2 regions of the Bradyrhizobium sp. IC4060 genome follow, and region 2 is predicted to be linked to the other one. Evidence: predicted binding sites of a transcription regulator. Region 2 holds the regulator's gene; the other holds the start of a gene.
The links. Region 2 encodes LexA, which represses DNA repair genes until DNA is damaged. Its sites were predicted from a motif close to TGTTCNNNNTGTGTTCNG; they were not measured.

Region 1: the regulator LexA is predicted to act here: its motif matches at 1,585-1,602, upstream of I6F16_RS06485 (DNA repair protein).

The regions. Positions count from the first base shown of each region.
Region 1 covers NZ_JADYVJ010000001.1:1,369,828-1,373,958, reverse strand. Annotated here, with positions in the region: gene I6F16_RS06495 (UdgX family uracil-DNA binding protein) at 1-269, opposite strand, end outside; gene I6F16_RS06490 (putative DNA modification/repair radical SAM protein) at 269-1,504, opposite strand; gene I6F16_RS06485 (DNA repair protein) at 1,667-2,455, shown strand; gene I6F16_RS06480 (DNA polymerase Y family protein) at 2,352-3,947, shown strand; gene I6F16_RS06475 (error-prone DNA polymerase) at 3,944-4,131, shown strand, end outside.
Region 2 covers NZ_JADYVJ010000006.1:97,406-101,536, reverse strand. Annotated here, with positions in the region: gene I6F16_RS21015 (GAF domain-containing protein) at 1-550, opposite strand, end outside; gene I6F16_RS21010 (hypothetical protein) at 764-1,201, opposite strand; gene lexA (transcriptional repressor LexA) at 1,587-2,288, opposite strand; gene glp (gephyrin-like molybdotransferase Glp) at 2,465-3,673, opposite strand; gene I6F16_RS20995 (hypothetical protein) at 3,893-4,096, opposite strand.

The DNA.
Region 1 (4,131 bases), on a different contig from region 2:
AACAGCAAGCGATAGAGGATCGCAAAGCGCTCGCCGTCGCGATGCAGGATCGCCGCCTTGGCAAGCTCGACGAATTTTGCCGAGACGGTGAACGTGCCGTCGTTCACCTCGAGGATCGGAGACGGCGAGGACGGTGCGAACAGCTCGGCTTCGTGGCCCTGCACGGTCCAGGTGACCGCGCCGGGCGGCACGTGATGGAGCACGAGGCTGCGCGCGGCTTTGCGCCAGCCGTCGTAATCGGTTTCGGTGTCGAGCATGATGTACTGCATCAGAAGCCAAATCCCAGTTGCGTTGCTTTCGGCTTGAACCGTTCGATCAACCCGGCGGCATCGAGACGATGCGGTGAGGGGCGGTGATCGCTGAGGACGATGAACGGCAGCGCCTTGTTGCGGGGCACATGCAGCCGCGCGAGATCGGCGAGGCGGATCGTGGTGGTGCGCCGCGTTGCGAGGATGCGTTCGACCGTCCTGGTGCCGAAGCCCGGAACGCGCAGCAGCTCCTCGCGGCTGGCGCGGTTGACGTCGAGCGGGAAGCGGTCGCGGTGGCGCAGCGCCCAGGCCAGCTTGGGATCGATGTCGAGCGGCAGCATCGCGCTGTCGTCGACGATCTCGCCGACATCGAAGCCGTAGAACCGCATCAGCCAGTCGGCCTGGTAGAGCCGGTGCTCGCGCAGCAGCGGCGGCGCGCGCAGGGGCAGCGCGCGGCTGGCATCGGGGATCGGGCTGAAGGCGGAGTAATAGACGCGCCGCAGCCGGTAGGCGCCGTAGAGATTGGCGCTGGTGTGGAGAATGGTGTGATCGGAGGCGCTATCTGCGCCGACGATCATCTGCGTGCTTTGTCCGGCGGGCGCGAAGCGCTGCGGTTTGGCCTTCGTCTTGGCGCTGCGGCTCTCCTCGGCCTCGTCCAGCTTCAGCCGCAGCCGGCCCATGGTGCGGCGGATCGCGCGCACGTCCTTCTCCGGCGCGAATTGCTGCAGGCTCGTCTCCTCAGGCATCTCGATGTTGATCGAAAGGCGGTCGGCATATTTGCCGGCCTCGGCGATCAGCGCGTCGTCGGCCTCGGGAATGGTCTTCAGATGGATGTAGCCGCGGAAATGATGCTCCTCGCGCAGTTTTCGCGCGACGCTCACCACTTGCTCCATCGTGTAATCAGGGCTGCGGATGATGCCGGAGGAGAGAAACAGGCCCTCGATGTAATTGCGCCGGTAGAAGTCGAGCGTGAGCTTGACCAATTCGTCGATGGTGAAGCGGGCGCGTGGGACATTCGAGGAGGCGCGGTTGACGCAATAAAGGCAATCGTAATTGCAGGCGTTGGTCAGCAGCACCTTGAGCAGGGAGATGCAGCGTCCGTCCGGCGCGTAGGAATGGCAGATGCCCATGCCCGGCGCGGTCGAGCCCATGCCCTTGCCGTCGCTGGAATCCCGCTTCTCGGTGCCGCTGGAGGCGCAGGATGCGTCGTATTTGGCGGCATCCGCCAGAATCTCCAGCTTGCGTTGTACGTCCATGTTTGAATCTCTTTGATTCCGCTCATGAATCTTTGGATGCGCCAATTCGATTGACTCTGCCGGCGCCGTTAGCTTTATATTAGAACATATCATGAACAAATGAGCCAGCCGCTGGTTCTCTTTTTGAGAGCCATCGGCAATCACCTCTGAGGAGCGGCGAGCATGAGCGGCGCACGTATGAGCGCGCTTGCGACCTTGCGTAGCCAGATCGAGCGCATCGAGACGGCGGAGGTCGTGCATCCGCGCGATCGCATCGCGCTCGGCCATGGCGCGGCCGACGCCGCGCTGAAGGGCGGGTTCGCGCGCGCGGCGATCCACGAGGTGTTTTGTGAGGGGCGTCAGGGCGCGGCCGCGACGGGCTTTGTCATGGGCCTTGCGGGACGCGTGAGCGCACGCCGGCCGCTATTGTGGGTGCGGCAGGATTTTTCGGAGTTCGAAACCGGTGCGTTGTCGATGAGTGGGCTTGCCGAGCTCGGCCTCGATCCGCGCCCTGTGGTGATGGTGCGCGCCGCCGATGTCGAGAGCGCGTTGCGCACCTCGGCCGATGCGCTCGCCTGCGATGCGCTCGGCGCCGTCGTGCTTGAGCTCTGGGGCGAGACCAGGCAGTTCGATCTGGTGGCGAGCCGCAAGCTGACGCTGGCCGCGCAAGGCTCCGGTGTCACCGGCCTCTTGCTGCGGATGGCCGCGCAGCCGCTGCCTTCGACCGCGGAGACACGATGGATGCTGCGTGCGGCGCATTCGCCGCCGGACTCGGTGTGGAGTGCCTGGGGCGCGCCGGTGTTCGATGCCGAGCTCTTGCGCAATCGTCATGGCCCCTGCGGCCGGTGGATCATGGAATGGAATTGTGATGAGTGCCAGTTCAGTGAACCGTCGACGTATCCTCAGCCTGTGGCTGCCGCGCCTGCCCATCGACAGGATCCAGCGGTTCCTTGGCAGCGCCGGGCTGGGTAAAACCAACCATGAGCCGAGCATTGTCGTCATCAAGGACAACAATGCGCTGGTGATCCATGCGCTGGACGAGGCCGCCGAGCGCCTCGGCCTGTATATCGGCCAACCGCTCGCCAATGCGCGGGCGATGTGCCCGGATTTGCGTGTGTTCGACGCCGATACCGTGGCCGATACGAAGACGCTCAGCGACATCGCCGATTGGTGCGACCGCTTCACGCCGCTGGTGGCGCTCGATCCACCGCACGGGCTGTTCCTGGACATCACCGGTTGCGCGCATCTGTTCGGCGGCGAGGCCGCGCTGTTGCGGACATTGGTCCGGGCGCTCGACCGGCAAGGCTTTGCCGTCAGCGCGGCGATCGCGGGCACCTCGGTCTGCGCCCGCACGCTGACGCGGCAGGTATCCGGCACCATCGTGGCCGATGGCGGCGAGGCGGAGGCGATCAGGTCGTTTCCAGTCTCCGCGCTCGGTGCGGGTGAAGCCATCACCACCGGCCTGCGCCGTGCCGGGCTGAAAACCATCGGCGACGTCGCATCGCGCAGCGCCTCCGAGATCACGGCGCGGTTCGGCGCGCGCTTCTCCACGCTGCTCGCCCATGCATTGGGGCAGGGTGATGCGCCGATCAGCCCGCGCAAACCGCTGCCCGATTACATCGTCGAGAAGCGCTTTTCCGAGCCGATCGCAACCGACACCATGATCGCGATGACGCTGTCGCGGCTCGCCGACACGTTGATCGCATCCATGGAGAAGCAGGGCAAAGGCGCGCGGCGGCTTGAAGCGGCGTTCTTCCGCACCGATGGTGTGGTGCGTACGATTACGGTCGAGACCGGGCGTCCGGTGACGCGAAGCGCCGTGGTCGACCGCTTGTTCCGCGAGCGGCTCGATGCCCTCGCCGATCCCCTCGATCCCGGTTTCGGCTTCGACATGGTGCGGTTGTCGGCGAGCCGCACCGAGATCGTGGTGCAGGAGCAGCGCGATCTCGATGCCCATGTTCACGACAATGACGAGCTCGCCGCGCTGATCGACCGCATCGCCGCGCGCATCGGCGGCAAGCGTGTCGTCGTGCACCTGCCGCAGGATACCCATATCCCCGAAAGCGCGGTGCTGGCCGCATCGGCGCAGCATCATCTCACCGCGGCCATGCAGGCCGAATGGCCTGTTCGCACCGAGAGCGAGCCGCCGCTGCGTCCCTTGCGGCTGTTCGACAAGCCGGAGCCGATCAAGGTGCCGTTCGCGACCGTGCCCGATGGCCCACCGCATCAATTCACCTGGCGCCGTGCGCTGCATGCGGTTGTGCGGGTGGAGGGGCCCGAGCGCATCGCGATGGAATGGTGGCGGCAGGACGGCAAGCAGCTGACACGGGATTATTTCCGCATCGAGGATGCCGAGGGCCTGCGCTTCTGGATCTTTCGCGACGGTCTTTATGAAGGCGAGGTGTTCGACGGTGACGGCAAGCCGGCGTCTCCCGGCTGGTATGTGCATGGTCTCTTCGCATGAACAGCCCCGCTTATGCCGAGATCGGCATCACCACCAATTTCTCCTTCCTGCGCGGCGGCTCGGATCCGCGCGCCTATGTGCATCAGGCGAGCGCTTTAGGAATTCCGGTGATCGGCATTGCCGATCACAACACGCTCGCCGGCGTGGTGCGCGCCTGGAACGAGCTCGACAATGACGAGGTGCT
Region 2 (4,131 bases):
TGGCGGCGTCCTCCCAGCGCAGGAAGCTCTTGGCGTCGTGCAGGTCCTTGATGATCAGCGGCAGGCCCGCCTTCCATGTACGTCCGGGCAGGCCGAATCCGCGCGGAAATCTGGTGTGGCGGGAGTTGAATTCGAACATGTCCGCCGTGCCGTAATAGCCATCGACGAGCCCCATCTCATGCGAGAGATCAGGATCGTTGTGCCAGAGCTCGATCGCGCCGACATGCGCCTCGTCGTCGCCGCAGAACAGCACCAGCACGGCTTGCAGGAATTCGCCCGCGAACACCGGCACCGCCACGCCACAGGTGAGGCCGGCCGCAACGGCCTGATCGGTCCGCTTGAAATAGGAGTTGGCGAATTTCGTGAGGATGACGGGGTGGGCACAGGCCCAGGCCTTGCCTGGAAGTCCCTCGTCATATCCGAAGTGCAGCTCTTCGCTGACGGCCTTGAACGCGGACAGCCCTTCGTCGTAGAGGCCGCCGCCGAATTCCAGCCGCATGCGCGCCCGGTCGGGTACCCAGAGTTCAACGACGCGAATGAAGGTCTTCATGGAGCCTGTCCGCCGCCTCAAGCCATTGCAGCATCGGTCATCTGGCTGCGGAGCGGACGTTCAAAATTCAGGCAGGACGGCTCAAACTTCGTGCGGCGACGAGGCGCGGAGGCTCGCCGATCGAATGTCCTGAAACACAAACTCACCGGGCTCGCCGGCCTCGGCCGGCGACGGTAATTTCAATCCGGGCCTCGCCCCGTCGGGCGCAGGGCGTCAGCCGATCGGCAAGCGCGTGATCGTGGGCGGCCGCGTCTCGGCGACGATCTGCGGCTTGTGCTCGCGCTCGGGCACCGGCTGCGTCACCGGCAATTGCAGCACGGTCGCACGCTGGCCTTCGACGAGCTGCGTCACCAGCACGTATTTGCCGTCGGGGAATTCGATCGCGTCATGATGGCGATCGGGAATGTGCGGGTCGATCTTGCCGAACTTGCCGACGCGAGAGTTCACGGTGCGCGTCCAGATCCAGCGGTTGTCGTAGCGGACGTTGTCGGCGAAAGCGAGCTCCGTTCCCGGGAGCAGACAGACCGCGACGGAAGGATCGGCTTCGGAAGCGAAGCCGCGCGTCGAGGTGCCGCGGAAGGTTGTCGTGACGATCGTCTCGCCGACTTCGGCGGGGCGCGTCGCGACGGCATGCAGGCTGTAGTCACACATCGGGTGCTCCTCATGCTGGGATAGCGACCCGCGTCTCTTTCGAGGCGCAGGCCTCTATCAGAGTGGAAGCATACAACGCTCTGCTCGGTTATGGGCAAATCTGCGGCTCGCGTCTGCAGCACGCGATCACATTATCTTTCCCGGATTCGATAGGAACAAACCTCGCGTCCTTGCATTCGGCCCAGCGCTATCACCGCTGCCGGCACAACTCTACGGGCGAAGCAGAAACGGCTGCGTACCTGCACGGGCGATGTCGCGCGCGAAGAGAGACCGGACTGTCAGCGCAGAACCTGAGAAACCGTCCGGCCGGAGCGGACAAACCTCCGCTCCAATCCTGGATCGACGATACCGATCGAAGCGCGCGCGGCGCTGGATGCTTTCGGTATCAGTACTTCCGGTAAAGCCCGATCAGCTTGCCCTGGATCTTCACGCGGTTCGGCGGAAGAATGCGGACCTCGTAGGCGGCATTGGCGGGCTCGAGCGCGATCGAGGCGCCGCGGCGGCGGAAGCGCTTGAGCGTGGCCTCCTCGTCGTCGATCAATGCCACCACGATGTCGCCGGTATTTGCGGTCTCGTTGCGCTGGATCAGCGCCATGTCGCCGTCGAGGATGCCGGCCTCGACCATCGAATCGCCGCGCACTTCGAGCGCGTAGTGCTCGCCCGAGCCGAGCATGTCCGGCGGCACGCTGATGGTATGGCTGCGGGTCTGCAGCGCCTCGATCGGCGTGCCGGCGGCGATGCGGCCCATCACGGGCACCGCGACGGGGCGCTCGCCCTCGTCCGCGGGCGGGCTGGAGCTCGCGCGCACCTTGCCGAGATTGCCCTCGATCACGCTCGGGGTGAAGCCACGGCGATTGCCGGCGGCGGCCTGGAGCTCGGGCAGCTTGATCACCTCGATGGCACGGGCACGGTTGGGCAGGCGGCGAATGAAGCCGCGCTCCTCGAGCGCAGTGATCAGGCGATGGATGCCTGACTTCGAGCGCAGGTCGAGCGCATCCTTCATCTCGTCGAAGGACGGCGGCACGCCGCTTTCCTTCAGACGTTCGCTGATGAACCGCAGAAGCTCGTATTGTTTGCGCGTCAACATCTCGACCAAAGTCCCCCGGTTGATGTCGTTCGATTCCGACACGATGAAGCCGGCACTAAGCCGCTACATCCTCGAAACAAATCATGAACGGACACTATATGTTCGATATGTGTTCCGCAACTGCTTAATTTATGGTGAACGCGGCCAAGCTCGCGGAATGCGTGTGGCTGGGCGGCTCAGACGGGCAGCCGGAGCACCTCGCAAGGCGTGCCGGCCTCGGCCTTCGGCGCGAACGGTGCGCGCACCAGAAGTACCTGTGCCGCAGCGAGATTCGCAAGAAGGGAGGAGTCCTGATGGCTGACCGGAAGGGCGACGCGCGTGCCGTCGTCGCGCTCCTCCAGCCGCGCACGCAGATAGTCCTCGCGCTGGTCGTTGGCGGCGAGATCGCGGCCCAGCACGGCGCGCTCGCGCCGATGATGAATCGCTAAACGGCCCGACAGGGCGCGAATCAAGGGGACCATGAACAGGAAGGCGCACACGTAGGACGACACGGGATTGCCGGGCAGGCCAATCACGCGCATCGCGCCTATCCGACCGTGCATCATCGGCTTGCCCGGCCGGATCGCGATCTTCCAGAACGCCATCGCGATGCCTTCGCCCTTGAGCGCCTGCTGGACCAGGTCGTGGTCGCCGACCGAGGCACCGCCGGTCGTGATCAGGATGTCGGCGCCGCTCTCGCGCGCGCGGCGGATGCCGGCGGACGTCGCCTCCAGTGTATCGGCGGCAATTCCGAGGTCGATGGTCTCGGCGCCCTCGCTGCGGGCGAGCGCATGCAGGGCATAGCCGTTGGAATAGACGATCTGGCCGCGACCAGGCGTGGTGCCCGGCATCACGAGCTCGTCGCCGGTGGCGAGAACGGCAACCCTCGGGCGGCGGATGACGGCGAGATGCGGATGATTCATTCCGGCGGCAAGGGCGAGATCGCGCTCGGTGAGGCGGATTCCCTTGCGCAGCAGCACGTCGCCTTCGCGGAAGTCGACGCCTGCAGGGCGGATGTGCCGGCCGAAAATGGCGGCTTCCTTGATCGTCACATGTTTGCCGTCGGCAGCCGTGTCCTCCTGGATCACGACGGCATCGGCGCCGTCGGGAACGACGCCGCCGGTGAAGATCCGCACGGCTTCGCCGGGGCCGACGCTTCCCGCGAACGGCCGGCCCGCCGCGACCTCGCCGACGACGGTCAACCTCGAATCGTTTGCCGCGTCGGCCGTGCGTACGGCATAGCCGTCCATCGCCGACATCGCCTCCGGCGGCTGCGTGCGCCGCGCCGCGACATCGCGGGCGAGCACACGATGGTAGGCCTCGTCGAGGCAAACCATCTGTTCAGCCAGCGGCTCGACGCCGGCCAGCACCGCGGCAAGCGCGTCAGAAACCGGCATCAGGGCCACGGGCGAACTCCTGCTGAGCACATCAGTCAATGGGCGGCGAGAGTTCTAGCCGAGTGCAGGCGTGAGGCAAAGCAGCACGCGGGATGATTTATCCTGCGTGATCGCGGGGTGGAAGAGGTCGGCTCAACTCCGCCGCGGCATGATGCGGAAGGCGAGACAGACCGGAACGAGGATTGCCATGGCAAGGACGAGAATGACGAGCGCCACGGCCAACATCGTTCAACGCCCCGTCGGATCGCCCGGACTGATGTCCGCGACGTCGGGCGGCTTGGGACCCTGATCCTTGTCCGGCAGCGGGTCCGCCTGGGATTTTAGGTCGGCGGCCTTGCTGATCAGCTTGGCGGAGAGGTCAGAATCCGAGGTGGTTCTGGCGAATTCGAGCAGGAGAGAGGCTTGCTTGGTGAGATAGGTCTTGCCCAGCACGTCGATCAGTCCAATGTAGAAGTCCCAACGGACTC